Regions from separate parts of the Streptomyces sp. NPDC006335 genome, predicted to be linked through region 2. Evidence: riboswitches for the same ligand, from Rfam matches in the RefSeq annotation. Region 2 holds a riboswitch; each other region holds the start of a gene.

Region 1 (9,964 bases), on a different contig from region 2:
CGAACACACCTCGCACGACGGCGAGTCGAACGCCACCGGGGACACCGGTGGCACGGACAACGGCGGCACGGACACCGGCGAGATGCCCGCCGTCCACGACGCCGACGCCCCGCTCCTGGACGACCAGGAAGAGGCACCCCAGGCCTCGGCGCCCGCCCCCGGCTCCCGCGTCGCCGCGCGCAACGCCGGCCGCTCCCGCCGCCGTATGCCCGCCAAGCGCTCCGCGCTGCTGACGATCGCCGTCCCCTCGGCGTGTGTCATGGGCGTCGCCGGGATCGCCGCCGCCTCGGTCGGCACCTTGACCGGCGACGACAAGGACACCTCGACGACCCTCGCCGACACGAGCGCCGTCAAGCCGGCCGTCGCGAACAACAAGTTGGACACCCAGCTCGAGAGCCTCGCGGCCGGTGCCGACGACTTCGCCGACCGCGCCAGCCGTACGCAGGAACGTATCGACCTCAAGGCCCAGCAGGTGGCCGAGAAGAGGAAGGCGGCGGAGGAGGCGGCCCGCAAGGAGCGGCTGCGCCCGAAGTTCGCGCTTCCGGTCGCGCAGCGGGGACTCAGCGCCTATTACGGCCAGTCAGGCGTCAACTGGATGTCCGTCCACACCGGCATCGACTTCCCGGTGTCGTACGGCACGACGGTGATGGCCGCGACCGACGGCACCGTGCGGACGCAGTGGAACAGCGCGTACGGCAACATGATGGTCGTGACCGCGAAGGACGGCACGGAGACGTGGTACTGCCACCTCTCCAGCTACCGCGTCGCCTCCGGTACGACGGTGAAGGCCGGCGACCCGATCGCCTACTCCGGCAACTCCGGCAACTCGACCGGACCGCACCTGCACTTCGAGGTGCACCCGGCGGGCGGTTCGGCGATAGACCCCCTGCCGTGGCTGCGCAGCCACGGACTGGACCCGACGTAATTCCTCGGGCCCAGCCCCCTTCCGGACTTCCGGCCCTTTTCGGAGCTACAGCTTCTCCACCGGCGCGTACCGCAGCAGCAGCCGCTTCGGCTTCGCTTCCCCGAAGTCGATCGTCGCCTCGGCGTTCGCGCCCGTGCCCTTCACCCCGACCACCGTGCCGAGACCGAACTGGTCGTGGGTGACGCGGTCGCCGACGGCCAGGGACACCACCGGCTTCTCCGAGGTCCTGCGGGTCGCGAAGCCGGAAGCCCCCGACGCCGAGGAACGGGAACGGGACGACGACAGCGACGCGGCGACCCCCGAGACCGGCCCCGCGGGAGCAGCGGTCGCACCCGTGCGCTTCCAGTCGACGTGCTGCGCCGGAATCTCCTCCAGGAAGCGGGAGGGCGGGTTGTACGACGGCTGCCCCCACGCGCTGCGCAGCGAGGACCGGGTCAGGTACAGCCGCTCACGCGCGCGCGTGATGCCGACGTACGCCAGGCGCCGCTCCTCCTCCAGCTCCTTGGTCTGGCCGAGGGCGCGCATGTGCGGGAAGACGCCGTCCTCCATGCCGGTGAGAAAGACGACCGGGAACTCCAGGCCCTTGGCGGTGTGCAGGGTCATCAGGGTGATGACGCCCGAGCCGTCCTCGTCCTCGTCGGGGATCTGGTCGGAGTCGGCGACGAGCGCGACCCGCTCCAGGAAGTCGGAGAGCGAGCCGGTCTCCTCGCCCTCGCCGGACTCCTGCTCGAACTCCAGGGCCACTGCGGCGAGTTCCTGGAGGTTCTCGATGCGGGTCTCGTCCTGGGGGTCGGTGGAGGCCTGCAACTCGGCGAGGTAACCGGTGCGTTCGAGGACGGCCTCCAGGACCGTCGCCGGGCCCGCGCCGGACTCGACGATCGTACGGAGCTCCTCCATCAGCACGTTGAACCGCTTGACGGCGTTGGTGGAGCGCGCGGCCATGCCGTACGCCTCGTCGACGCGCTTGAGCGCCTGCGGGAAGCTGATCTTCTCGCGCTGGGACAGGGCGTCGATCATCGCCTCGGCGCGGTCGCCGATGCCCCGCTTGGGGACGTTCAGGATGCGTCGCAGCGGTACGGAGTCCTCGGGGTTGGCGAGGACGCGCAGGTAGGCCAGGACGTCCCGGACCTCTTTGCGCTCGTAGAAGCGGACCCCGCCGACGACCTTGTAGGGCAGGCCGACGCGGATGAAGACCTCTTCGAAGACACGGGACTGGGCATTGGTGCGGTAGAAGACGGCGACGTCGCCGGCCTTCGCGTCGCCCGCGTCGGTGAGGCGGTCTATCTCGTCGGCGACGAACTGCGCCTCGTCGTGCTCGGTGTCGGCGACATAGCCGGTGATGCGCGCGCCCGCGCCCGCGTTGGTCCACAGGTTCTTGGGGCGGCGGGACTCGTTGCGCTCGATGACCGCGTTGGCGGCGGTGAGGATCGTCTGGGTGGAGCGGTAGTTCTGCTCCAGGAGGATCGTCGTCGCGTCGGGGTAGTCCTCCTCGAACTGGAGGATGTTGCGGATGGTCGCGCCGCGGAAGGCGTAGATCGACTGGTCGGCGTCACCGACGACACAGAGCTCGGCAGGCGGCAGGTCGTGCTCGCTCGGCGGTACGTCCACCGGGTGCTCGGAGGTCCCTACCAGCTCCCTGACCAGCGCGTACTGTGCGTGGTTGGTGTCCTGGTACTCGTCGACGAGGACATGCCGGAAGCGCCGGCGGTAGTGCTCGGAGACATCGGGGAACGCCCGGAGCAGGTTGACCGTCGTCATGATCAGGTCGTCGAAGTCGAGGGCGTTCGCCTCGCGCAGCCGCGACTGGTACATGGCGTAGGCCTGGGCGAGGGTCTTCTCGAAGCCGTCGGCGGCCTGGGCGGCGAAGTCCTCCTCGTCGATCAGCTCGTTCTTCAGGTTGCTGATCTTGGCGCTGAAGGACTTCGGCGGGTAGCGCTTGGGGTCGAGGTCCAGGTCGCGGCAGACCAGGGCCATGAGCCGCTTGGAGTCGGCGGCGTCGTAGATCGAGAAGGACGAGGTGAAGCCGAGCTTCTTCGACTCCCTGCGCAGGATCCGCACGCAGGCGCTGTGGAAGGTCATGACCCACATCGCGTTCGCGCGCGGGCCGACGAGCTGCTCGACGCGCTCCTTCATCTCGCCCGCGGCCTTGTTGGTGAAGGTGATCGCGAGGATCTGGCCCGGGTGGACATTGCGCTCGCCGAGGAGGTGGGCGATGCGGTGGGTGAGCACCCGGGTCTTGCCGGAACCGGCGCCGGCCACGATGAGCAGCGGGGTGCCGGAGTGCACGACGGCCGCGCGCTGGTTCTCGTTCAGCCCCTCCAGGAGGGCGGCCGGGTCCACCACCGGGCGCGGGGCGCCGTCGCGGTAGTAGGCGTCCCGGTCCGGGGGCACGTCGAACTTCCCACCGAACAGATCGTCCGGAACGGGTTCCGGTACGTGGTCGTCCTCGGGCGGCGGCGGGGGCTCCTCCCCATGCCCGCGAGGGGCCTGGAGGTCCGCCAGGAAGCTGTCGTCAAAGAGGCTGCTCATCGCTCTCCGAGTCTAGGGTGCCCCACTGACAGCCCGCCGCCGCCCCGAGAACATCCACCCGAACCGAAACCCCGACGATCTTCCGCACCGAGCCTCCGGCCGACTCCCCGCCCTTCCGCCATGCCCGCCACGGGCGGCTCCCGACCAGGCCTCATCGCCGTAGAGCGAGGGCGACGCCCTCGGGAGCGAACCTTCACGCGCACACTTGCCGTGCGAGACCTTGGTCACGACAGCTTGCCGTCGGGTAGGAGCGCGGTCGCGCCTTGCCGTGCTGCTGGAGGAGGACGGACCCACCCGCCTAGCGGTGGGGCCGCGCGCGGCAGCCTGCCGCGAGCCGACCCGCAATGCAGACAGAAGGCATCGGACCAGCGAAAACAGCCCGCGTCAGCACAGATCACTACGGATCGGCCACGCGGAGCGGCGCCCGGGACGAAGGTCACGAAAATGTATCGGGCATATCGAACATCAACCTTCACAGGGGCCACACCAGTTGGCTACCGTTCCCGGCAGGCCGTACGACCCCCTCCGGCGAACGTCGCCGGGCCGCACGGCCTCCGCCGAGTCCGCAGCGCCGCCGCGCGCCCGGAGCCGGGGACCCACCGAACCCGGGGTGAATCGGCCGACTCCCGCCCACGGGAGCGCCGTAGGGCAACCCTTCCCGCCCGAACCCGACAGCTAACCCGGTAGGCGGAGCACGGAAGGAGTCGCCTCCCTTGGCGTCGCACCGCAAGTCGCGTCCCGTCGGTACGCGCGTAGCAGGCATACGGACCCCGGCCCTCGCGACGGCCGCCCTCACCTCCGTGGCCCTGCTGTCCCAGTCGGCGAACGCCGCGCCGGCCGATGACAAGCCGAGTCTCGAAGAGGTCGAGAAGAAGGTCGACGACCTCTACCGCCAGGCCGAGTCGGCGACCGACACCTACAACGCGGCCAAGGAGAAGACGGCCAAGCAGCGCAAGCAGGTCGACACGCTCCTCGACGACGTCGCCCAGCGCACCCAGAGGCTCAACGAGGCGCGGGAGGAACTCGGTTCCTTCGCCGCGGCCCAGTACCGCACCGGCGCCGCCGCGCCCGACACGGCGACCTTCCTGCTCGCGGACACCCCGCAGGACTACTTCGACCAGACCCAGCTCATGGGCCGCTTGACGAGCCGCCAGAAGGGCGCGGTCGACGACTACGTCTCCGAGCAGTCCGCGACGATGAAGAAGCGCCAGGAGGCCTCCCAGAGCCTTCAGACGCTCACCGAGACGCAGAGCGACCTGAAGACCGCCAAGGCGACCGTCCAGCGGAAGCTCGCCGGCGCCCGCGCGCTGCTGTCGGAGCTGACGGCCCAGGAGAAGGCGCGCCTCGCGGCGATCGAGAAGCGGAAGCAGCAGGAGGCGGCCCGCAAGGCGGCGGAGCTGGCGCAGCAGCAGGCGGCGGCGGAGAAGGCCGCGCAGGAGGCCACCGCCCCGCAGGAGAGCACGTCCACGCCGACCACGTCCGCGCCGGCCGACTCCACGTACGCGACCAAGGCCGCCAAGGCCCTCGCGTTCGCCCGCGCGCAGGTCGGCAAGCCGTACGTCTGGGGCGCCACCGGCCCCGACTCCTACGACTGCTCAGGGCTCACCCAGGCCGCCTGGAAGGCCGCCGGCGTCGATCTCCCGCGCGTCACCTACGACCAGGTCAACGCCGGCACCACGGTCTCCCTGGCCGACGCGCAGCCCGGTGACCTGGTCTTCTTCTACGACGACATCAGCCACGTCGGCCTCTACATCGGCAACGGCATGATGATCCACGCCCCCAAGCCGGGCGCGTACGTCCGCGAGGAGTCGATCTACTACGACGGCGAGTCGGCGATCCACAGCGTGGTCCGCCCGGCCTGACCCCTCGTCCCCCTCGTCCCACCCTGGCGGCCCGGCTCGGCTCGGGCCGGGCGCCCTGACGGCCGTGGCGGCGACCGCCGCCCTCGGTGCCCGTCACTCCGTCCGGGCAGCCGTCAGGTCCACAGCACCGCGATGAAGACGTTGGCCGTGGTCAGCGCGCCGACCAGGCCGAACAGGCTCTTGTCCACCTTCTCGTCGTCCCGCTTCACATAGACGAGGCCGAGGATCACGATCAGCAGAGCCAGCTTGATGCCGATCTTGATGTTGTTGACGTGCTGGTCGTCGGCCTGGTTGAGGCCGACCAGGATCACCCCGGTGACCAGCATCGTCGCGGCCCCGTGGAGCATCGCGGGGACGAACCGGGCGGTGCCCTGACCCATCCCCTTCATCTGGGTGAGGAAGCCGCCGAGCAGCGAGGCGATGCCGATGATGTGCAGGCCGACGAAGAGATGGATGAGTACGTCCATGAGGCCGGAGCTTATTCAGGGGCCGCGGGGGCGTGCGCACCGGCCCCTCGCGTAGATCTTGCATATATGCGACCCATAGCACTCCGCACCCGCCGCGCGTCCCTGAATTCCGACTTCGGTCAGCGCACCGCGTGAAGTCGACTGCGCCGCCCCGGCGGCACGGTCACCTTCGGTCACCCGGCGGTCCCCTGGCGGCAGTTCCGCACAACGCGTTACCTCCCGGACACGGTCAGGTTTAGCGTCCTCCACCAGGTGACCGGCTCCCCACCGCCGCCCGGGCCAGGGGCGGCAGTCGGCCACCACCGCCGAGAAGGTCCGGCGGCGGCCCGCTCCCCCTGTGCAGGCCGTCGCCGGACGCGCACACCGCCCCGGGCGGTCGTACGGCCGCTCCCCCCTGGCGTTCGTACGTCCCGAGCCCGGGGCGGACGAACGTACGAAAGGACGTGCAGTCCACGTGGCAGCGCACCGCAAGCCCCGCAGCCGCTCGGCCGGCGGCCATACGGTCCGTACGGCAGCGACGATCGCCCTCGCGGGGGCGGCGACCGCGACGGGCTTCGACGGGATCGGACATGCCGAGCCGCAGCTCACACCGGAGCAGGTCAGGACGAAGGTCGACCGGCTGTACCAGGAGGCCGAGGCGGCCACCGAGAAGTACAACGGAGCGAAGGAGAAGGCGGAGGCCGCCGAGACCCGCCTGGACAGGCTGCGGGACGAGGCCGCCCGAAGGACGGAACAGCTCAACGAGGCCCGGGACGCGCTGGGTTCGATGGCCGCGGCGCAGTACCGCGGCGGCGGCCTCGACCCGGCGATGCAGCTGGCGCTGACCGACGACCCCGACCGGTACCTGGACAGCGCCGAGTTCGCCGAACGAGCCGGTGCCCGCCAGGCCGCCTCCGTGGCGAACGTACGCCGGCAGTTGCGGGACATCGAGCAGCTCCGCGGGGCCGCGCACATCGAGCTGGCCTCGCTGAAGTCGCGTCAGGCCGAGCTGGAGCGCCACAAGAGGACGATCACCGGCAAACTGGGCGCGGCCCGCCGACTGATGTCCCAGCTGTCGGCCGAGGAACGAGCGGTGCTCGGGGGCGCCGGCGATCGCGCCTCACGGGCCACGACAGGCGCACGCGGGGAGCTGACGGCCCCCGGCGCGGCCACCGCGGACGCCCCCAACTCCCGTGCCGCGGCGGCCGTCTCCTATGCCTACGCCAAGCTCGGCAGCCCCTACGTCTGGGGCGCCACCGGCCCGGACGCCTTCGACTGCTCGGGGCTGATCCAGGCCGCCTACCGCTCGGCCGGCATCTCCCTGCCCCGCACGACCTACGCCCAGATCGACGCCGGCCGGCGCGTCTCCCGCTCCGAACTCCTCCCCGGCGACCTGGTGTTCTTCTACTCGGGCATCAGCCACGTCGGCCTCTACGTCGGCAACGGGCAGATGATCCACGCCCCGAACCCGTCGGCGCCGGTGCGGGTGGCACCGATCGACGAGATGCCCTTCGCGGGGGCCACACGCGTGGCGTGAACGCGAGCGGTACCCGCGTCAGACCAGCCGGCGAGCCGTCGCCCACCGTGTCAGTTCGTGACGGTTGGACAGCTGCAACTTCCGCAGCACCGCCGAGACATGGGACTCGACCGTCTTCACCGAGATGAACAGCTGCTTGGCGATCTCCTTGTAGGCGTAGCCGCGCGCGATGAGCCTCAGCACCTCGCGCTCGCGCTGGGTGAGGCGGTCGAGGTCCTCGTCGACCGGCGGGGCGTCGGTGGAGGCGAAGGCGTCCAGGACGAAGCCGGCCAGGCGCGGGGAGAAGACGGCGTCGCCCTCCTGGACGCGGAAGACGGAGTTGACGAGGTCGGTGCCGGTGATCGTCTTCGTCACATAGCCGCGCGCACCGCCCCGGATCACTCCGATCACGTCCTCGGCCGCGTCCGAGACGGACAGGGCGAGGAACCGCACGGGCTGCTCGGCGTCGGCCATCAACGGCGCGCACCGGCGCAGCACTTCGACTCCGCCGCCGCCCGGGAGATGGACGTCGAGGAGGACGACCTCGGGACGGGTCGCGGTGATGACGGTGACGGCCTGGTCGACGTCCGCGGCCTCCCCGACGACCTCGACGCCGGTCTCCTCGGTGCGGCCGATCTCGGCCTGGACGCCCGTGCGGAACATGCGGTGGTCGTCGACGAGGACCACGCGCACCCGGCGCCCGTCCGCGCCCCCGGTTGCCTCCGCCGTGCCGTTCGCCTCGTCGCTCATGACGTCTTCTCCGCCCTCTCCATCTCCAGCTCGACCTCCGTGCCGCCGTCCGGCACCGCACGCAGCCGGGCCGTGCCGCCATGGCGCTCCATGCGGCCGATGATCGATTCTCTGACACCCATCCGGTCGGCGGGTATCGAGTCGAGGTCGAAGCCGGGGCCACGGTCCCGGACGGACACGAAGACCGTCCTGCCCTCGACTTCGGCGTAGACCTGTACGGCGCCGCCCTCGCCACCGTACTTGGCGGCGTTGACCATCGCCTCACGCGCGGCCTGCATCTGCGCGCCGGTTCTCTCGTCGAGCGGGCAGTCGCCGACGATCACCACCTCTATGGGGACGCCGTGCTTGTCCTCGACCTCGGCCGCGTTGCGCCGCACGGCGTCGGCGAGTTCTGTGGGTTCGTCGGCCTCGTCCTTGCCGGTGCCCTCGGGTTTGTACAGCCACGTGCGCAGGTCGCGCTCCTGGGCGCGGGCGAGGCGGCGCACCTCGTTCGCGTTCTCCGCGTTGCGCTGGATCAGGGTCAGGGTGTGCAGCACCGAGTCGTGGACGTGGGCCGCGACCTCCGCGCGCTCCTGGGCACGGATGCGCATCAGGCGCTCCTCGGAGAGGTCCTGGGTCATGCGGACGAGATACGGCCCGGCGAGGAGCGTTATCCCGACGAGGACCGCGAGGGCCGCCTGGAGGACGGAGCCGAGGTGGGCGGCGGAGCCCTGGAGGACGAAGACCCCGGAGACACCGGCGGTGACGAGGAGGACACCGCCCGCGGCACGCAGCAGCGTCAGGGTGCGCCGGCGGCGGCCCACCTCCATCCAGCGGGCCCGGCGGGCGTTGTCCGCCTGGCGCCAGACCAGGGCGACGCCCGCGCCGACCAGGACGGCGGGCCAGAGGTAGGCCTTGGCGCCGTTGCCCACGTTGACATTGCCGACGAAGACCATGGCCACGACGACCATGAGCAGCAGGGCCACGATCTGGCCCCTGTCGGGGCGGCGGGCGACGAGTCTGCGGCGGCCGTCCGGCGAGGTCTCGGTGGTGACCAGGGACGGGGGCCGCTGCCCGCCGACCCCGCCGATGCCGAGCGGCACGAAGAACCAGAACGCGGCGTACAGCAGCGCACCGAGCCCGTCCGCCATGAACAGGCCGACGAAGACGAGCCGCACCCAGATCACGGGCAGCCCGAGATGCCCGGCGAGCCCCCGCGCCACGCCACCCAGCCAGCGTCCGTCACTGCTGCGGTAGAGCTTGCGCGGCGGCCGCGGTTCGACGAGTGGCGCTGCTGCGGCTTCCGGCATGCCATCGATGGTCACACGGCCGCGGTGCGGGGGCATCAGGGTTGGCCCCCGAGACACCCCTGATCTTCGAACGGCGCGCCCTCCGAACGCTTCCCTCCCCGCTCTCAGGGCCGATATCAGGGTCCGGCCAGGGTCGTTTCGACTCCCGTCGCGCCCTCGCGCCCGTCACCATGGACACATGACAGATCACCAGCACGCCGCGGGCGCCGGATCCGGCGGTGGCCCGGACCCGGGCCACCGTCCCGGCGTGGGCACGCCCGCCGGCACCGGCGAGCCTTCGCGCGCGCACGGGCGGGCGGGCACGCGGGAAGGAGGAGGCACACCGGTGGACCCGCCCACCGCGCCCCTCGGGCACCGGACGACGACCGGCATCCCCGCCCCGCCCCCGGTCGCCCCCCAGGGCCCGGCCCCGGTCGAGGACGCGGCCCCGAACCCCTTGCCCTTCCGGCGGGACCGGCGGCACAAGCTGCTCGCCGGGGTGTGCGCCGGCCTCGGGCGGCAGTGCGACATGGACCCGGTGATCTTCCGGATCACGCTCACCGTGCTGTCGGCCACCGGCGGCATCGGCCTCCTCTTCTACGGCTTCGCCTGGCTCTTCGTCCCGTACGAGGACGAGGACGAGAACGAGGTGCGCAAGCTGCTCACCG
Region 2 (9,964 bases):
GGCGCAGGCGGCCATGTACAGCAGCCACACGCGGGCCCGCCCGGGACCCGCGATCCGGACCGCGCGCTGCCACTGGGCCTCCAGGTTGGTGACCCAGCGGCGCAGGGTGTGGGCGTAGTGCTCGCGGATCGACTCGACGTCCCGCACCTCGAACCCGGCCCGCTCCAGCATGGTCACGGTGGTGCCGAGCGGGGCGAGTTCGCCGTCGGGGAAGACATAGGCGTCGATGAACTCGTCGAGGTGGTACGCCGATTCGTCGCTCCACGGGCGGCGGGCGATCTGGTGGTTCAGCAGCCGCCCGCCGGGCTTCAGCAGCCTCAGCAGGTCCTCGGCGTACTCCAGGTACCGTTCCGCGCCGACGTGTTCGGCCATCCCGATGGAGGAGACGGCGTCGTACGGTCCGTCGGTGACGTCCCGGTAGTCCTGCACCCGGATCTCGACGCGGTCGGTGAGCCCCTCGTCGGCGACGCGCTTGCGGGCGTAGGCCGCCTGCTCCTGGGAGAGGGTGATGCCGACGACGCTCACGCCGTACTCGCGGGCGGCGTGGATGGCCATCGAACCCCAGCCGCAGCCGACGTCGAGGAGTCGCTGCCCGGCTGTCAGGCCGAGCTTGCGGCAGACGAGGTCCAGCTTGTCGCGCTGGGCGTGCTCCAGGGTGCCCTCGGGTTCGGGGGCCTGCCAGTAGGCGCACGAGTACACCATCGACGGGCCGAGGACGATCTCGTAGAAGCCGTTGCCGACGTCGTAGTGGTGGCTGACGGCCCGTCTGTCGCTGCGTCTGGTGTGCAGGTGGCCGCGGGCCCGGCGGGTCTCCTCCGGCGGCGGGGCGGGGGGCAGCGGTGGCCCGGCGAGGGCGACGAGTCCGCGTACGGCGGAGCGCACCTCGGGTTCGCGCAGGGCCTGGAGGAGGGTCCTGGCGTCCTCCCCGCGCTCCCAGACGAGCCCGGAGATCAGGTTGAGGGCGGTGTAGAGGTCGCCGTCGACGTCCACGTCACCGGCGACCCAGGCGCGGGCCAGCCCCAGCTCGCCCGGCTTGAACAGGAGCCTGCGCACGGCCCGCCGGTTGCGCACGACCAGCGCGGGCGCCTCGGGCGGCCCGGCCTCCGAGCCGTCCCAGGCGCGGATCCGCACCGGTAGCGGCACTCCCAGCAACTGTTCGAAGAGGTTCCTGAGCCGCAGTGCGGCATCTGCCATGGCGCACACCTCCGTGACGAGGATCCCGGAATTGTCCACCTCGGTAAACAACGCCACGGTCATGGTCAATCCCGAAAGCACCGAAAGACCCCCTGCACCACGGATGGCAGGGGGCCTTTCGGTTCGTTCGGCGACCGGTACCGGTCAGGAGGCCTTCGCCTCGGTCTTCTTCGGCTCGGCGGCCGGCACGGGGCGCGCGGCCTCGTAGAACTCCTCGCGCGGGTTCTCCATGGCGCCGAGGGAGACGACCTCGCGCTTGAGGAACATGCCGAGGGTCCAGTCCGCGAAGACACGGATCTTGCGGTTCCAGGTCGGCATGGCCAGACCGTGGTAGCCGCGGTGCATGTACCAGGCGAGACGGCCCTTGAGCTTGATCTTCATCTTGCCCATGACGATCATCGCCACGCCCTTGTGCAGGCCGAGACCCGCGACGGCACCCTTGTTGGAGTGGCTGTACTCCTTCTGCGGGAAGCCCCGCATGCCGGAGATCACGTTGTCGCCGAGGACCTTGGCCTGGCGCAGCGCGTGCTGGGCGTTCGGCGGGCACCAGGCGTTCTCGACGCCGGCCTTGCGGGCGGCGACGTCCGGGACCTGGGCGTTGTCGCCGGCGGCCCAGATGTAGTCGGTGCCCTGGACCTGGAGGGTCGGGGCGGTGTCGACGTGGCCGCGCGGGCCCAGCGGGAGGCCGTAGCGGGCGAGGACCGGGTTGGGCTTGACGCCGGCGGTCCACACGATGGTGCTGGAGTCGACCTCCAGGCCGTTCTTGAGGACCACGTGGCCGTCGACGCAGGAGTCCATCGAGGTGGAGAGGTAGATCTCCACGCCCCGGCTCTCCAGGTGCTCCTTGCCGTACTGGCCGAGCTTGGGGCCGACCTCGGGGAGGATCTTGTCGGCGGCGTCGACGAGGATGAACCGCATGTCCTCGCGCGAGACGTTGGTGTAGTACTTGGCCGCGTCGCGGGCCATGTCCTCGACCTCGCCGACGGTCTCCGCACCCGCGAAGCCACCGCCGATGAAGACGAAGGTGAGCGCCTTGCGGCGGATCTCCTCGTCGGTCGTGGAGTCGGCCTTGTCGAGCTGCTCAAGCACGTGGTTGCGCAGGCCGATGGCCTCCTCGATGCCCTTCATGCCGATGCCCTGCTCGGCGAGGCCGGGGATCGGGAAGGTGCGGGAGACCGCGCCGAGCGCGATCACCAGGTAGTCGAAAGGCAGCTCGTACGCCTCGCCCACGAGCGGGGCGATCGTGGCGACCTTGCGGTCCTGGTCGATGGTGGTGACCCGGCCGGTGAGAACCTCCGCCTTCGGCAGCACGCGTCGCAGCGGGACGACGACGTGGCGCGGGGAGATGTTGCCGGCGGCGGTTTCGGGGAGGAAGGGCTGGTAGGTCATGTACGACCGGGGGTCGACGACCGTGACGGTCGCCTCGCCGTAGCGCATCTTCTTGAGAATGCGCCGAGCTGCGTACAGGCCTACGTACCCACCGCCTACTACGAGGATCCTGGGACGCTCCGTGGTGCTCATGCCATCGAGTATCCACCCGCCTCAGGGGGGTCGCTCGTGCGCCCCTTCACAAGCTCTTGCAGAGGGTGTGTTATCCTCCGCCGCTCACGTGACCCAGGTCATGGCGCGGGACGGGAACCACCGTATGGGGCGACCCGTTGTCAATGCCGCGTGAGCTGCCTCTCCGTGCCGGAAGAGGCCCCGTGAGGGGGTCTCGCAGACCCCTTGCGCACCTCTCACCCGAGGTCCGCAACCCACCGTTTTGAACGTGTTCACAGGGGTGTTGGGCCCCCGGAAGGGTCAACCGGACCACATTCGTCGTCCGACAGGGCCCAATTCCTTGTGAAGAACTTCACGAACTTTCCGGTCGGCACGCAGAAGAGGGGCCCCTAAGGGCCCCTCTGACGCGCTCATACGTTGTTCTCCCTGCTCAGCAGAGGTGCCCGCCGAGGGCTACGCGACCGACCACGCGATGCCGTCGAGGATGTCGTGCTCGCTCACGACGACCTCCTCGGCGCCGATCCGCTCCATGATCGTGAGGAGTACGAGAGCCCCGGCGCCGATGACGTCCACGCGCCCCGGGTGCATGGAGGGCACCGCCGCGCGCTCGGCGTGGGTGGAACGCAGCAACCACTCGGTGATCTCCCGGACGCGATCGCGGGAGACCCGGGAGTGGTGGATGGCCTCGGAGTCGTACTCCGGCAACTCCTGCGCGATCGCCGACACGGTGGTCACGGACCCCGCGAGCCCCACCAGCGTGCGCGCCTCGCGCAGCGGCACGGTCTCCTCGGCGAGGTCGAGAGCGGCCTCGATGTCGGCCCGCATGGCGGTGATCTGCGCCTCGGTGGGCGGGTCGCTGACCGCGCCGTCCCGCACCAGGTGCCGCTCGGTCATCCGCACACAGCCGATGTCCACGGACCGTGCGGCGCGCACATGGTCGTCGCCTACGACGAACTCCGTCGACCCGCCGCCGATGTCCACCACGAGGTAGGGCCTGTCCAGGTGGTCGCTGCCCTTGAGCTCCCTGGTCGCCCCCGTGAAGGAGAACTCGGCCTCCTGGTCCCCGGAGATCACCTCGGGCTCGACCCCGAGGATGTCGAGGACCCCGCGCACGAACTCGTCCCGGTTCTCCGCGTCCCGGGAGGCGGAGGTGGCGACGAACCGCAGCCGCTCGGCCCCGTGCTCCTTGACCACCGCCGCGTACTCACGGCACGCGGCGAAGGTCCGCTCCAGCGCCTCGGGAGCGAGCCGCCCGGTCCGGTCGACCCCCTGGCCCAGCCGCACGATCGTCATACGACGGTCCAGATCGACCAGTTCACCGGTCTCCGGGTCGCAGTCCGCGACGAGGAGCCGGATGGAGTTCGTACCGCAGTCGATGGCGGCGACCCGGGTCACTTGGCGTCCTCCCGCTGCTCGGTGAGGGTCACGCACGCGCCCTTGCGCCACCACTCCGGCAGCATCGCGATCGCCTCGTCGCCCAGCGGGTTGACGCCCGGGCCCGCGGCCAGCGAGTGCCCCACCAGGACGTGCAGGCACTTCACCCGGTCCGGCATGCCACCCGCGCTCGGGAAGCCCTCCAGGACCTCGATGGCGTCACGGCGGGCGAGGTAGTCCTCGTGCGCGGCCCGGTACGCCTTCGCGAGCTCCGGGTCGGTCTGGAGCCGCTCCGTCATCTCCTTCATGACGCCGTTCGCCTCCAGCGTGCCGATCGCCGAGGCGGCGCGCGGGCACGTCAGGTAGTACGTCGTCGGGAAGGGCGTGCCGTCGGGGAGGCGAGGGGCCGTCTCCACCACGTCCGGCTGTCCGCAGGGGCAGCGGTGCGCGATCGCGCGCAGTCCGCGCGGCGGCCGCCCGAGCTGCTGCTTGAAGGCCTCGACGTCGGCGTCGGTGGGCTCGGTGCGCGGGGTGGAGGGCGGGGGCGTTTCCATGCCTGTCTTTCTATCGGTCTTCAGGTCTTGAGGTCTTCAGGTCTTCAGGTCTTCAGGTCTTGCGGTCGTCTCACTGGTCGGAGGCGTCGGACTTGTCGACCCCGTCCCAGACGTTCGCGTACCAGGGGCGGTCGGCCGCGCTCAGGTCGCTGCGGGACTGCTTCGCCGCGTCCGGGTCGACGACGATGAACCCCGTCTCCCCCGGCATCACATAGTGCAGCCGCTGCCGGATCTGCTGCTCCGCGTACGCGTCGTCCTGCCAGCGCGCCTTGAGGTCGCGCAGCTTCTCGACCCGCTCGGCGGCCCGCGCCTTCTCCCGCTGGAGATCGGCGATCTCGGCGCGCTGGGAGACGTACTGCCTTATCGGGTACGCCAGCGCCACCACCAGCGTGCACAGCACGAGGGCGAGCAGCGCGGCCCGGCCGGTCAGCCGGGAGCGGCGGGCCTGCCGTCTGGTCTGGGACCGGTAGACACGGGCCGCGGTCTGCTCGCCGAGCAGCCTGATCCTGGTCGTGGTGGAGAAACGGTCCCGGTCCTTCACGGCCATCGGCTCTCCGCCTCCCCTTCTACGTGCGTACGTCCCCGCACACGGTACGGGACCGGTACGGGGACGTACGTACGACTGGCTAAGGCTTGACCCCGGAAGGGCCAGCCGGTGTGTCAGCCCTTGAAGCGCGGGAAGGCGCTGCGGCCGGCGTACACCGCGGCGTCGTCGAGGATCTCCTCGATGCGCAGCAGCTGGTTGTACTTGGCGACGCGCTCGGAACGGGCCGGGGCGCCGGTCTTGATCTGGCCGCAGTTGGTGGCGACGGCCAGGTCGGCGATGGTGACGTCCTCGGTCTCGCCCGAGCGGTGGGACATCATGCACTTGAAGCCGCTGCGCTGGGCGAGCTCGACGGCGTCGAGGGTCTCGGTGAGCGAGCCGATCTGGTTCACCTTGACGAGCAGCGCGTTGGCGGCGCCGTCCTCGATGCCGCGGGCCAGGCGCTCCGGGTTGGTGACGAACAGGTCGTCGCCGACGATCTGGACCTTGTCGCCGAGCTTGTCGGTGAGGACCTTCCAGCCGGCCCAGTCGTCCTCGAACAGCGGGTCCTCGATGGAGACGAGCGGGTAGGCCGCCACGAGCTCCTCGTAGTACTCCGTCATCTCGGCGGCCGAGCGGTCCTTGCCCTCGAACTGGTACTTGCCGTCCTTGTAGAACTCGGAGGCGGCGACGTCGAGCGCCAGGGCGACCTGCTCGCCGGGGATGTAACCGGCTTCCTTGATCGCCTCGAGGATGAGGTCCAGGGCGGCGCGGTTGGACTCGAGGTTCGGCGCGAAGCCGCCCTCGTCGCCGAGGCCGGTGGACAGGCCCTTGCTCTTCAGGACCTTCTTGAGGGTGTGGTAGACCTCGGTGCCCCAGCGCAGCGCCTCGGAGAAGGACTCCGCGCCGATCGGGGCGATCATGAACTCCTGGATGTCCACGTTGGAGTCGGCGTGCGAGCCGCCGTTCAGGATGTTCATCATCGGCACCGGCAGCAGGTGCGCGTTCGGGCCGCCCAGGTAGCGGAAGAGCGGGAGGTCGCTGGCCTCGGAGGCGGCGTGGGCGACGGCCAGGGAGACGCCGAGGATGGCGTTGGCGCCGAGCGAGCCCTTGTTGTCGGTGGCGTCCAGGTCGAACATCGCCTGGTCGATCAGGCGCTGCTCGGTGGCGTCGTAGCCGACGAGCTCCGGGCCGATCTGCTCGATGACGGCGAGGACCGCCTTCTCGACACCCTTGCCCTGGTAGCGGTTCGGGTCACCGTCGCGCAGCTCGATGGCCTCGAAGGCGCCCGTGGAGGCGCCGGAGGGGACGGCGGCACGACCGGTGCTGCCGTCGTCGAGGCCGACCTCGACCTCGACCGTGGGGTTGCCTCGGGAGTCCAGGATTTCCCGGGCTACGACGACGTCGATGGACGGCACGAGCATCTCCTTCTTGGGATGTGACACGGTCCGCCGGGACCGCGGTGGGTTCTGCGAGTCCGAGCCTAACCGGCTCCGGGGGATCGGCCACCGTGTGGACCGCCCCCTGGACAGAACCGAGAGTAAATTGTTTCTGAACTGAACAAAGACCGGTCGGCGCCGGGGCATGAAAAAACCCCGCCCCGGTGCGTACGGGGGAACACGCACCGGAGCGGGGAGCCCGTGGGGGACGGGGGGTGACCCTCACGAGGCCTTCATCCTGGAGGACACGGCTGTGAGGGCCCTGTGGTTCAGCCAGGTCTCTTACTTCAGGTGCAGCTGCTGACCCGGGAAGATGAAGTCGGCGTCGTCGATGATGTCCTTGTTCAGCTCGAACAGCTTCTGCCAGCCGCCCTTGACCTTGTGCTTCTCGGCGATCGAGCTGAGGGTGTCACCCTTGACGACCTTGTACTCGCCATCGCCCTTCTTGACCTTCTTGCCGGTCGGGGTGGTGACGGTCTTCTTGGCCGCCGGGCGGTCGTTCGAGCGGGAGGCGCTCTGCTCGTCGGTCGAGCGCGTGCTGGTGCCCGAGTTCGAGGAGCTGGAGTTCGAGCTGGAGGAGGACGAGCCGCCGCTGTAGCCGGCGCTGGACAGCCCCTTGCCGCAGACCGGCCAGGCACCCTTGCCCTGGGAGGCGAGGACCTTCTCGGCCACGGCGATCTGCTGGGACTTGCTGGCCTGGTTGGCCTGCGCGGCGTACTGCGTGCCGCCGTACGCGGCCCAGGTGGAGGCGGAGAACTGCAGGCCGCCGTAGTAGCCGTTGCCGGTGTTGATGGACCAGTTGCCGCCGGACTCGCACTGGGCCACGGCGTCCCACTCGGAGGCGGTGGCGGCGGAGGCGCTGCCGGCCGCCATCAGCGGGGCGGCGATGGCGACACCGGTGACGCCGGCGAGCGCGGCGGCGCGGGTGGCCTTGGACGGACGACGGTGCTTGCCCTTGCCGGAAAACAGCATGGTGGATCCCCTCACCGACGCCTGCGAGGTGAGCTGTCGGGTTCGGGCCGGTTGAGTTGCCCGGTCGCACACCTCGCGGTGCGCGACTTAACCCCAAGCCGGTCCAGCGTGAACTGCTGGGCCCGGCACTTACCTTGGGTCCCCCGCTCCTGCCTACGGCGCTTGACGCGACGACTGTTCCCGTACGGCCGCTGGCAGGATTCGGCGTTGCGACAGACGGGGCTCGGGTTGCCGAGCGGTCACGACCGTAGACACGCGCTCGGCGGAATTTCAAAGACGATCAGGGCTTCTGAGACTCATCCCACACTTTCACCAAAGTGGACATTCGGTGCGAAGTGTGACGTGAACTCCCGCTGTTTTTCAGGTCTTTTCGACCCTATTCAGCCCCTGTGTCGAGCGTCTGACCGGCGACGATGTTGCTCGGGTCAGCTCCGATGCGGTCCTTGTTCTCGGCGTAGAGGGCACGCCATCCGCCGTCGAGGCCAAGGGAGTCGGCGATGGAGACGAGGGAGTCACCCTCCCGGACCGTGTAGGTGCGGGCGGCGTGACGGCCGGCCGAGGAGGAGGCTGCGCTCTTGGTCACATTCTCCTCGGCACTGTCGCCGCGGTGCTTGCCGGAGCCGAGGGCGCCGACGTCGACGAGGGCCGAAGAGCTGCCCTCCTGCCACGACTTGTCCGCTTCATCCTCTTCTGGACTCACTACGGGCGAGCTGTCGGAGGGCTGGGCGTCATCCTTCACGGAGCTCTCGGACTCCGAAGAGTTCTTTTTGTCCGACTTGGCGGGACTGTCGCCGCTGGAGGGAGTACCCGACGGCGAGGGCGTCGCGGACGAACCGTCCAGCGCGTCGAGCAGCCCGGAAGACTCCTCGGAGCCCGACGAGTTCGAGGAACCGGACGATCCGGACGATCCGGACGGCGAGGCAGAGGGGGTGTCGCTCCCCACGCCCGTGTCGACGTCGGCCGAGCTGGAGTCCTTGCTGAGACCGCCGAGCAGTCCACAGGTCGGCCAGGCGGCGATGCCCTGGTCCGCGAGGAGCTTCTCGGCCACGGCTATCTGCTGGTTGCGGCTGGCCAGGTCCGCCGTCTCGGCGTATTCGAGGCCGCCGTACTTCTCCCAGTTCTCCTGGGACATCTGGAGGCCGCCGTAGTAGCCGTTGCCGTCGTTGGCGCTCCAGGAGCCACCGCTCTCGCACTCCGCGACCCGGTCCCACGTGGTGCCGGTGGCGGCGCTCGCGCCGGTCGCCCCGAGCAGTGGGATCGCGATGGCGGATCCCGTCACACCGGCCGCCACGAGGAGGGCCGGAGCCTGACGGGGGCGACGGTGACGACCGTTCCCGGAGAGCATGGAGGGACCTTTCCCGAGACAGCAAGTACCGGCGCGGCGGGTGGTACGGGGCCGCGCTGGTCCGTGAACGTATAGGGATTCGATCACTTGTCACAAGTTAATGCCGCGTAGATCACGTGAAGATCACAGACTTGAGGGCGCGTCATGTTTACGCGGCACCCCGCCGGGATAGGCCGGACCCCTCGGTCGATTACCGGACGGGCGTGAACTCCACGGGCAAAGTGCGCAGTCCACGCATGATGAGCCCTCCACGCCAGCGCAAATCAGCCGAATCCACCGCGAGTTGGAGGTCCGGGAGCCGGGTGAGGAGAGTGGCGAGCGCGGTCTGGCCCTCCAGGCGGGCGAGCGGGGCACCGAGGCAGTAGTGGATGCCGTGGCCGTAACCGAGGTGCTGATTGTCACGGCGGGACAGATCGAGCACATCCGGGTCGGCGAACCGCTCCGGATCCCGGTCCGCGGCCGCGAGTACGACGAGCACCGGGTCCCCGGCCGCGATGTCCTGCCCGCCGATCCGCAGGGGTTCGGTGGCGAACCGCCAGGTGGCCAGTTCGACCGGGCCGTCGTAACGGAGAAGCTCCTCCACTCCGGTCTCCAGGAGAGCCCTCTCCCCGCCGGCCAGGGACTCCTGCAACCGGTTCCGCTGCTCGGGGTGCGTGAGCAGGGCGTAGACCCCGTTGCCGATCAGATTGACGGTGGTCTCGAAACCCGCGAAGAGCAGGATGAAGGCCATGGCCGCGGCCTCGTTCTCGGTGAGATGCTCACCGTGGTCAAAGGCGCGGATGAGCCCGGAGATGAGGTCCTCGCCGGGGGTCGGCTCGTCGGGCAGCGCCTCCCGCTTCCGGTGGATGAGGTCGGCGAGATAGCCGCGCATCTTCTTCACGGACCGGGCGACCCCGCCCCGCGGCCCGCCGCCGTGCCGGATCATCATGCCCGCCCAGTCCCGGAAGTCGTCCTGGTCCTCCCGGGGGACGCCGAGCAGGTCGCAGATCGCGTAGATGGGGAGCGGGAACGCGAAATCGTGAATGAGGTCAGCCGTGCCGGTGGCCGCGAACCCGTCGATGAG
Region 3 (9,964 bases), on a different contig from region 2:
ACTCGATCTCCACGGTGCTGTACACGGCAGCGAGGTCGGCATCGTCCATGGCTTTGCACAGCAGTGAGAACTGGAGGCGCTGTTGCTCGGTCAGGACGGCTTGGCGATCATCGCGTTCGACCGCGGTGACGCGCAGGAGCAACTCGTCATAACGGCGTTGCTGGGCGACCAGTGCCACGAGTGCCCCCGCCGCGAAGGCGAGTCCCGCAGCGGCTGCGTAACCACGCCCGCGCGTTCCGTCGTTCCGTGTGGCCATGTCAACCCCCGATTCAAACGGCCGTCCGCCGGTCGTCGGGGTGCGGGTCGACTGATGGGGACCGGCGAGCGGTGGGCGGCGCTTGCCGTCTCCCAGGGTGCCGAGCGGCTCTGATCGGCGGGGGAGGCGGAGAGGAGGCGCACGGAGGGAAGTGAGGGTCGCACGAACCGGCGCCTTCCCCAACGTCTGCCCCGCAAGTGCTGCTAACAATCGTTCACTTCGAGGGGATTGTTCCGGCTCGTATCCTGGTCCGGCATTCACACCTCGTACGTGCGCCGGGACCGCGATCCGGTGCACGCAGCAGCGCGAAAGAGGTCGTACGTTGAGTCAGCCGAGCGGGAGCCCCCGGCAGATCCCGGTCGTCGTGCTCGCCGGATTCCTGGGTTCCGGCAAGACCACGCTCCTCAATCATCTCCTCCACCGCAGCGGAGGCAGCCGAATCGGAGCCGTCGTCAACGACTTCGGTGCCATCGAGATCGACGCCATGGCCGTCGCCGGCGCGCTCGGCGACTCCACCGTCTCCCTCGGGAACGGCTGCCTGTGCTGCGCCGTCGACGTCAGCGAGCTAGACGGGTACCTCGCCAAGCTCGCCCACCCCGACGCAGGCATCGACGTCATCGTCATCGAGGCCAGCGGACTCGCCGAGCCGCAGGAACTCGTCCGCATGGTGCTCGCCAGCGAGCAGCCGGACATCGTCTACGGCGGTCTCGTCGAGGTCGTGGACGCCGCCGAGTTCGACGACACCCGTGCCAAGCACCCCGAGCTGGACCGGCATCTCGCCCTCGCCGACCTCGTCGTGGTCAACAAGCTCGACCGGACGGCCGCTCCCCGAGACGCCGAGCGCCTCCTGGCGGTCGTCCGATCCCTCGTCGACGGCGCCGCCGTCGTTCCCGCCACCTACGGCCGCATCGACCCCGAGTTCCTCTTCGACTGCCGCCCCGCCGAGGAGCGCATCGGGCAGCTCTCCTTCGACGACCTGCACGACCACGACCACGACCGCAACCACGACGACGGCCACGGCCACGGCCACGCGGCGCATCTCCACTCCGCCTACGACAGCCTCTCCTTCACCTCCCACACGCCCCTCGACCCCCGCCGGCTCATGGCCTTCCTCGACAGCCGGCCCGAGGGCCTGTACCGGATCAAGGGGTACGTCGACTTCGGGCCGTACGACGTCCGCAACCGTTACGCCGTACACGCCGTGGGGCGGTTCCTGCGGTTCTACCCGGAACCCTGGCCGGCCGGCGACCCCCGGCTCACCCAGCTCGTCCTCATCGGCTCCGGCATCGACACGCCCGCCCTCGGCAAGGAACTGGAGGCGTGCGGGGCGGACACGACGGACGCCCCGCACGCCGCCGACGAGGCCGGCATGTGGGGCGTCCTGCGGTACGTCCAGGGGACCGAGGCGGATCCCGAGGAGCTGGTCTAGACGGGGCCCGCCACTACCGACACCGTCTTCGCCAGCGACACGCCCGAGCCGTCGCGGCGCGGGTCGATCTCCGGGAGGTCGGCCGGGGTGCCGTTCTTCTGCGCGGCGCGGGCCGGGACGGCGCCCGCCCAGGCCAGGGACAGGCAGTCCTCGCCCTTCAGGAACCGCTGGCAGCGGACGCCGCCCGTGGCGCGGCCCTTGCGCGGGTACTGGTCGAACGGGGTCAGCTTGGCCGTGGTCTGGACGGAGTCGTCGAGCGTGCCGCGCGAGCCCGCGACCGTGAACACGACCGCGTCGGCCGCCGGGTCCACCGCGGTGAAGGAGATGACCTTCGCGCCCTCGGTGAGCTTGATGCCCGTCATACCGCCCGCCGGACGGCCCTGCGGACGGACCTGGGAGGCCTGGTAGCGCAGGAGCTGGGCGTCGTCGGTGATGAAGACCAGGTCCTCCTCGCCGGTGCGCAGTTCCACCGCGCCGACGATCCGGTCGCCCTCCTTGAGCGTGATGACCTCCAACTCGTCCTTGTTGGACGGATAGTCGGGGACCACACGCTTGACGACGCCCTGTTCGGTGCCGAGTGCCAGACCGGGCGAGGACTCGTCCAGCGTGGTGAGGCAGATCAGCGTCTCGTCGTCCTCCAGGGAGAGGAACTCCGCCAGCGGGGCGCCGCCCGCGAGGTTCGCGGCCGACTCCGGCAGCTGCGGCAGGTCGATGACGTTGATCCGCAGCAGGCGGCCCGACGACGTCACCGCGCCGATCTCGCCCCGCGCGGTGGCCGGTACCGCCGAGACGATCACGTCGTGCTTGGCGCGCTTCCCGCCGGGCTCCTCCGGGAACGGCTCGCCGTTCGCCGTACGGGCCAGCAGCCCCGTCGAGGACAGCAGCACCCGGCACGGGTCGTCCGCCACCTGGAGCGGTACGGCGGCCACGGGGGCCGTCGCCCCGGCCTCCAGCAGGACCGTGCGCCGCTCGGTGCCGTACTTCTTGGCGACCGCGGCCAGTTCCGCGGAGACCAGCTTGCGCAGCTCGGCGTCCGACTCCAGGATCCGGGTCAGCTCCGCGATCTCCGCGTTGAGCCGGTCCTGCTCCGACTCCAGCTCGATGCGGTCGAACCGGGTCAGGCGCCGCAGGGGCGTGTCCAGGATGTACTGCGTCTGGATCTCGCTCAGGGAGAAGCGCTCGATCAGGCGCTCCTTCGCCTGCGCGGAGTTGTCGCTGGAGCGGATGATCCGGATGACCTCGTCGATGTCGACCAGGGCGGTGAGCAGGCCCTCGACCAGGTGCAGCCGGTCGCGCCGCTTGGTGCGCCGGAACTCGCTGCGTCGGCGCACCACTTCGAAGCGGTGGTCGAGGTAGACCTCCAGGAGCTCCTTGAGGCCGAGCGTGAGGGGCTGCCCGTCCACCAGCGCCACATTGTTGACGCCGAAGGACTCCTCCATCGGCGTCAGCTTGTAGAGCTGCTCCAGGACCGCCTCCGGCACGAAGCCGTTCTTGATCTCGATGACCAGGCGCAGGCCGTGGGCGCGGTCGGTGAGGTCCTTGACGTCGGCGATGCCCTGGAGCTTCTTCGCGCCGACCAGGTCCTTGATCTTGGCGATCACCTTCTCCGGGCCGACCGTGAAGGGCAGCTCGGTGACGACCAGGCCCTTGCGGCGGGCCGTCACCGTCTCCACCGACACCGTGGCGCGGATCTTGAAGGTGCCACGGCCCGTCTCGTAGGCGTCCCGGATGCCCGAGAGACCGACGATCCGGCCGCCAGTGGGCAGGTCGGGGCCCGGGATGTGCTTCATCAGGGCGTCCAGATCCGCGTTCGGGTAGCGGATCAGGTGGCGGGCGGCCGCGATGACCTCGTTGAGGTTGTGCGGCGGCATGTTGGTGGCCATGCCGACCGCGATGCCCGAGGCGCCGTTCACCAGGAGGTTGGGGAAGGCGGCGGGCAGTGCGCCCGGCTCCTGCTCCTGGCCGTCGTAGTTCGGGGCGAAGTCGACGGTGTCCTCGTCGATGGACTCCGTCATCAGGCTCGCGGCCTCGGCGGCGCGGCACTCGGTGTACCGCATGGCGGCCGGCGGGTCGTCGTTGCCCAGCGAGCCGAAGTTGCCGTGGCCGTCGACCAGCGGCACGCGCATCGAGAAGGGCTGGGCCATGCGCACGAGCGCGTCGTAGATCGACGCGTCGCCGTGCGGGTGCAGCTTGCCCATGACCTCGCCGACCACGCGGGCGCACTTCACATAGCCGCGGTCGGGGCGCAGGCCCATCTCGTTCATCTGGTAGACGATGCGCCGGTGCACCGGCTTGAGGCCGTCGCGGGCATCGGGGAGCGCGCGGGAGTAGATGACCGAGTACGCGTACTCGAGGTACGAGCCCTTCATCTCGTCCACGACGTCGATGTCGAGGATCCGCTCCTCGTACGAGTCGTCGGGCGGCGGGGTCTTCGTGCTGCGGCGGGCCATCGCTGCCGGCTCCTCTTTTCTGGTCGCTCGCCTACGGGTCGCTCACGTCGGCCCTTTGGCTCACTCTTGCTGAAGCGTGAACGGGATCTGACGCGGACCATTGTGGACCGCGGCACTGACAGTCCGGGCCGGGACCCGGCTGGGCCGCCCTGCACGGCGACCGCACGGTGCCTCCCTCACGGTTGCCCGCAGGCTACGCGATCCGCTGTGGGCGTACGCGCCCCGGGAACTTCACCGACGGTCCGCACGCTTGCATACAGTGGCAGGACCGGCAGGAAAACCGCGGTTTCGACGACCGCGACCGCGATCGAAGGGACGTACATGCCCATGGGTCACACGGCCACAGACCAGGCAGGCACCGGGGGCCTGACAGCGACCGAGCACCGCCTGGCCAACGGGCTGCGCGTGGTGCTCTCCGAGGACCACCTGACCCCGGTCGCGGCGGTGTGCCTCTGGTACGACGTCGGCTCGCGCCACGAGGTCAAGGGGCGTACCGGCCTGGCTCACCTTTTCGAGCACTTGATGTTCCAGGGCTCGAAGCAGGTGCACGGCAACGGGCACTTCGAGCTCGTCCAGGGCGCGGGTGGCTCGCTCAACGGCACCACCAGCTTCGAGCGGACCAACTACTTCGAGACCATGCCCACCCATCAGCTCGAGCTCGCGCTCTGGCTGGAGGCCGACCGGATGGGCTCGCTGCTGGCCGCCCTCGACGACGAGTCGATGGAGAACCAGCGCGACGTCGTCAAGAACGAGCGTCGTCAGCGTTACGACAACGTCCCCTACGGCACCGCGTTCGAGAAGCTGACCGCGCTCGCCTACCCGGAGGGCCACCCCTACCACCACACCCCGATCGGGTCGATGGCCGATCTGGACGCGGCCACCCTGGAGGACGCGCGCGCGTTCTTCCGCACCTACTACGCGCCCAACAACGCCGTCCTGTCGGTCGTCGGCGACATCGACCCCGAGCAGACGCTCGCCTGGATCGAGAAGTACTTCGGCTCCATCCCCTCACACGACGGCAAGCCCGCGCCCCGCGACGGCTCCCTGCCCGAGATCATCGGCGAGCAGTTGCGCGAGGTCGTCGAGGAGGAGGTCCCCGCGCGCGCGTTGATGGCCGCCTACCGGCTGCCGCACGACGGCACGCGCGAGGCGGACGCGGCCGACCTCGCCCTCACCGTCCTCGGCGGCGGCGAGTCCTCCCGCCTGTACAACCGGCTCGTACGGCGTGACCGTACGGCCGTCGCGGCCGGCTTCGGCCTGCTGCGCCTGGCCGGTGCGCCCTCCCTGGGCTGGCTCGACGTGAAGACCTCCGGTGACGTCGAGGTGCCGGTCATCGAGGCCGCCATCGACGAGGAGCTCGCGCGGTTCGCCGCGGAGGGCCCCACGGCCGAGGAGATGGAGCGCGCCCAGGCCCAGTTGGAGCGCGAGTGGCTGGACCGGCTCGGCACCGTCGCGGGCCGCGCCGACGAACTGTGCCGCTACGCCGTCCTGTTCGGCGACCCGCAGCTCGCCCTGACCGCCGTGCAGCGCGTCCTGGAGGTGAGCGCCGAGGAGGTCCAGGCGGTCGCCAAGGCCAGGCTGCGCCCCGACAACCGCGCGGTGCTCGTCTACGAGCCCACCGCCCCGGCCGAGATCGCCGACAGCGCCGAGGACGCCGCCGAGGACCCGCAGGCCGCGGCGACCGTAGAAGCCAGCGACGACAACGAGGAGGCGGCCAAGTGAGCGAGCTCGCCGCGATGGAGTTCCACCCGCAGCCGCAGGCGGGCGAGCCCAAGGTCTGGGCCTTCCCCGCCCCCGAGCGAGGGACGCTCGACAACGGCCTGACCCTGCTGCGCTGTCACCGCCCCGGCCAGCAGGTCGTCGCCGTCGAGGTGCTCCTGGACGCGCCCCTGGACGCCGAACCGGCCGGCCTGGACGGCGTCGCCACGATCATGGCGCGCGCCTTCTCCGAGGGCACCGACAAGCACTCCGCCGAGGAGTTCGCCGCCGAGCTGGAGCGCTGCGGAGCCACCCTCGACGCGCACGCCGACCACCCGGGCGTCCGTCTCAGCCTCGAAGTGCCCGCCTCCCGCCTCGCCAAGGCGCTCGGTCTGCTGGCCGACGCGCTCAGGGCGCCCGCGTTCGCGGACAGCGAGGTCGAGCGCCTGGTCCGCAACCGCCTCGACGAGATCCCGCACGAGCTGGCCAACCCGTCCCGCCGCGCCGCCAAGGAGCTCTCCAAGGAGCTGTTCCCGGCGGACTCGCGCATGTCGCGCCCGCGCCAGGGCACCGAGGAGACGGTCGAGAACATCGACTCCGCGGCCGTACGCACCTTCTACGAGAAGCACGTGCGCCCCGCCACCGCGACCGCCGTGGTCGTCGGCGACCTCACCGACATCGACCTGGACGCGCTGCTCGCCGACACCCTCGGCTCCTGGACCGGCTCCACGGCGCAGCCCCGCCCCGTGCCGCCGGTGGCCGCCGACGACACCGGCCGGGTCGTCATCGTGGACCGTCCCGGCGCCGTCCAGACGCAGCTCCTGATCGGCCGCATCGGCGCCGACCGGCACGCACGCGTGTGGCCCGCGCAGGTGCTCGGCACGTACTGCCTCGGCGGCACCCTCACCTCCCGCCTGGACCGCGTCCTGCGCGAGGAGAAGGGCTACACCTACGGCGTACGGTCGTTCGGCCAGGTCCTCAGGTCCGCGCCGGACGGCTCGGGCGCCGCGATGCTCGCCATCAGCGGCTCGGTGGACACCCCCAACACCGGTCCCGCGCTGGACGACCTGTGGAAGGTGCTGCGCACGCTCGCCGAGGGCGGTCTCACCGACGCGGAGCGCGATGTCGCCGTGCAGAACCTCGTCGGTGTGGCGCCGCTCAAGTACGAGACCGCCGCGGCCGTCGCGAGCACGCTGGCCGACCAGGTCGAGCAGCACCTGCCCGACGACTACCAGGCGACCCTGTACCGGCAGCTCGCCGCGACCGGCACCGTGGAGGCCACCGCGGCCGTCGTGAACGCCTTCCCGGTGGACCGGCTGGTGACGATCCTGGTCGGCGACGCCGCCGCCATCAAGGAGCCCGTCGAGGCCCTCGGCATCGGCGAAGTCAAGGTCGTGACGGCCGAGTAGAGGAAGCGTGACCGAGGGGCCCTGGTGACGGAAGCGTCGCCAGGACCCCTACGACACCCAGGACTCTTAGATGTCCGAATTGGGCAGGAGGTTGCCTGTCTGCCCTGTGGGATGCGCTACAAAAACCCTGATCGGTTTGGGGATTGAAAGTTGCCCCGCTTAGCGTCCTCTGGGCTGTCCGTCAGGCACCGAGCCGCGCCCGCGGCACCGGACAGTCATCGCCGAGTCCCCGCATGGCGCGAGCCAGGGGAGCCGGGGACCCACCACACGTCCCTGGGGTGAATCGGACGCCCGCGCACCGCGAGGGGGTCCGTAGGAGACCTTCCTGCTCCGAACCCGTCAGCTAACCCGGTAGGCGAGAAGGAAGGAAAGGACCAGCCACCACATGGCGTTCACCTGCGCCACCGGGAAGCACCGTCGTCCCAGCCGCATGAAGCGCACCACCGCCCGCGCCGCGGGCGTCGCCGCCCTCGCCACCACCGGCGTCATCGGCACCATCGCCACCCCGGCCCTCGCCGCCGAGAACTCCGTCGAGCAGACCGGCCTCATGCCCGCCGTCTCCGTCGGCACGGACTCCCTCGCGGCCCAGCTCGACGCCCAGGCCGAGGCCCAGGCGCAGGCCGCCGCGCAGAAGAAGGCGGCCGCCGAGGCCAAGCGCAAGGCCGAGGCGCGCGCCAAGGAGATACGCGAGGCCAAGGAGCGTGCCGCCCGCGAGGCCGAGCGCAAGCGCCTCAACGCCTTCGTCGCCCCGATCTCCGGCTCCTACATCTCCACCGGCTACAAGAGCGGCGGCTCCATCTGGTCCTCCGGCAGCCACACCGGTGTCGACTTCCACGCCGCCAGCGGCACCTCCGTCCACGCGGTGGGCCGCGGCACGGTCGTCGAGGCCGGCTGGGGCGGGTCGTACGGCAACAACATCGTGATCCGGATGGCCGACGGCACGTACACCCAGTACGGCCACCTGTCGTCCATCGGCGTCTCGGTCGGCCAGTCCGTCACCCCCGGCCAGCAGATCGGGCTGTCCGGCGCGACCGGCAACGTCACCGGACCGCACCTGCACTTCGAGGCGCGGACCACCCCCGAGTACGGCTCGGACATCGACCCCGTCGCCTACCTGCGCTCGCACGGCGTCAGCGTCTGACACCCCTGCGCGAGACCTCCGCGCGATCTCCGCGAGACCCCGGCTCCCCGAGCCGGGGTTTCGTCGTTTCCAAGGCCCCGTTGTCCAAAAAATATCCCTGGATTCCGGTCCGCCGTCGGAAATTCCCGCTGATTGCAATAGAGTCACTGAACACACGTCAATCGGCGACGTTTCACGGGGATTAAGACGGAGGTCGGACATGCGTATTCCGGCGCACTCGGTATGCACGGCGATCCGGGACGACATCGTCGCCGGTGTCCACGAGCGCGGGAGCCGGCTCACCGAGGAACTGCTCGCCCGCCGCTACGGCGTCTCCCGCGTCCCCGTCCGCGAGGCGCTGCGCACGCTGGAGGCCGAGGGCTTCGTGGTGACGCGGCGGCACGCGGGCGCGTGCGTGGCCGAACCGACCGAGCAGGAGGGCGCCGACCTCCTGGAGATGCGCATGCTGCTCGAACCGCTCGGCGCCTCCCGGGCCGCCCAGCGGCGCACCGAGGCCCATCTGAAGGTGCTGCGCGGCCTGGTCAGGCTGGGCCAGGAGCGGGCCAGGCGGGGCAACAGCGACGATCTGCGCTCGCTGGGAGGCTGGTTCCACGAGACGCTCGCACAGGCCTCCGGCAGCCCCGCGCTGACCTCGATGCTGACCCAGCTGCGGCACAAGATCGCCTGGATGTACGTCGTGGACGCGCCCGCCGACCCCGTGGAGTCCTGGGCGGAGCACGGCGCGATCGTGGACGCGGTGGCGCGCGGGGACGGCGAACGCGCGCGGGCGATCACGGCGCTGCACACCGAGCGCTCGGGCGCGGCGCACCGGCTGCGGTTCACCTCCGGAGGGGACCGCGCGGACCGTGTGAGGACCTCGCAACATCCTGTAAACGTGACGGGCTCGCGGCATTAACACGGGCACCGTATACAAAGAGAGAGTAATTCGCGGGGCGCTATTTACGCTGCCCTTGAATGGGAAAAGCGAAGGGCCCGCCCGATAATTCGGACGAGCCCCTCGGTGCTTTTCAGGACGCCGTGCTCAGACGGTTTCGGGGAGCTCCTCGAGTCCCTCGGCGACCAGCTTCGCGAGCCGGTCGAGGGCCGCGTCCGCGCCCTCGGCGTCGGAGGCGAGGACGATCTCCTCGCCGCCCTGGGCGCCCAGGCCGAGCACGGCCAGCATGGAGGCCGCGTTGACGGGGTTGCCGTCGGCCTTGGCGATCGTCACGGGGATGCCTGCGGCCGTGGCGGCCCGGACGAAGATGGAAGCGGGGCGGGCGTGGAGGCCCTCGGCCCAGCCGACGTTGACGCGGCGCTCAGCCATGTGATGCTGCCCTTCGGTGTTCAGGGTTGTCTAGACCAGTTTCCCACACGTGAAGCGTCTCCGGAGAGGGCCTGGAGCCCTCCCGGGGTGAGACGTCGGACCGCGGCCTCGGCCCGACTTGCGTCCTTGTGCGTTCTCGCGCGTTCTCCACAGACTGCCTCGCGCCGTTGTCGTACGCGAGCCGTACTCTGGGGCCCATGCAGAGCGCGTCGGACCGGCACGAGTACCCCGCCCACTGGGAGGCCGACGTAGTGCTGCGCGACGGCGGCACCGCGCGC

What was found. Region 2 has a riboswitch for cyclic di-AMP ahead of ABZ098_RS22045 (transglycosylase family protein). Riboswitches for the same ligand answer to the same signal wherever they lie in the genome.
Positions count from the first base shown of each region.
Region 1: another riboswitch for cyclic di-AMP. It lies ahead of ABZ098_RS07530 (NlpC/P60 family protein); the one in region 2 lies ahead of ABZ098_RS22045 (transglycosylase family protein).
Region 3: another riboswitch for cyclic di-AMP. It lies ahead of ABZ098_RS29980 (M23 family metallopeptidase); the one in region 2 lies ahead of ABZ098_RS22045 (transglycosylase family protein).

Region 1 covers NZ_JBEXQX010000002.1:336,275-346,238, reverse strand. Annotated here, with positions in the region: gene ABZ098_RS07540 (M23 family metallopeptidase) at 1-925, shown strand, start outside; gene pcrA (DNA helicase PcrA) at 971-3,454, opposite strand; cyclic di-AMP (ydaO/yuaA leader) riboswitch at 4,000-4,159, shown strand; gene ABZ098_RS07530 (NlpC/P60 family protein) at 4,168-5,316, shown strand; gene ABZ098_RS07525 (hypothetical protein) at 5,430-5,783, opposite strand; gene ABZ098_RS07520 (NlpC/P60 family protein) at 6,238-7,299, shown strand; gene ABZ098_RS07515 (response regulator transcription factor) at 7,318-8,028, opposite strand; gene ABZ098_RS07510 (PspC domain-containing protein) at 8,025-9,317, opposite strand; gene ABZ098_RS07505 (PspC domain-containing protein) at 9,496-9,964, shown strand, end outside.
Region 2 covers NZ_JBEXQX010000007.1:309,246-319,209, reverse strand. Annotated here, with positions in the region: gene ABZ098_RS22075 (class I SAM-dependent methyltransferase) at 1-1,194, opposite strand, end outside; gene ABZ098_RS22070 (NAD(P)/FAD-dependent oxidoreductase) at 1,339-2,715, opposite strand; gene ABZ098_RS22065 (Ppx/GppA phosphatase family protein) at 3,148-4,089, opposite strand; gene ABZ098_RS22060 (DUF501 domain-containing protein) at 4,086-4,622, opposite strand; gene ABZ098_RS22055 (septum formation initiator family protein) at 4,693-5,169, opposite strand; gene eno (phosphopyruvate hydratase) at 5,283-6,569, opposite strand; gene ABZ098_RS22045 (transglycosylase family protein) at 6,867-7,556, opposite strand; cyclic di-AMP (ydaO/yuaA leader) riboswitch at 7,560-7,727, opposite strand; gene ABZ098_RS22040 (transglycosylase family protein) at 7,933-8,901, opposite strand; gene ABZ098_RS22035 (cytochrome P450) at 9,092-9,964, opposite strand, start outside.
Region 3 covers NZ_JBEXQX010000012.1:221,709-231,672, forward strand. Annotated here, with positions in the region: gene ABZ098_RS29955 (DUF6082 family protein) at 1-256, opposite strand, end outside; gene ABZ098_RS29960 (CobW family GTP-binding protein) at 579-1,685, shown strand; gene ABZ098_RS29965 (DNA topoisomerase IV subunit A) at 1,682-4,135, opposite strand; gene ABZ098_RS29970 (pitrilysin family protein) at 4,457-5,857, shown strand; gene ABZ098_RS29975 (pitrilysin family protein) at 5,854-7,242, shown strand; cyclic di-AMP (ydaO/yuaA leader) riboswitch at 7,452-7,614, shown strand; gene ABZ098_RS29980 (M23 family metallopeptidase) at 7,628-8,383, shown strand; gene ABZ098_RS29985 (GntR family transcriptional regulator) at 8,583-9,278, shown strand; gene ABZ098_RS29990 (HPr family phosphocarrier protein) at 9,405-9,686, opposite strand; gene ABZ098_RS29995 (GNAT family N-acetyltransferase) at 9,884-9,964, shown strand, end outside.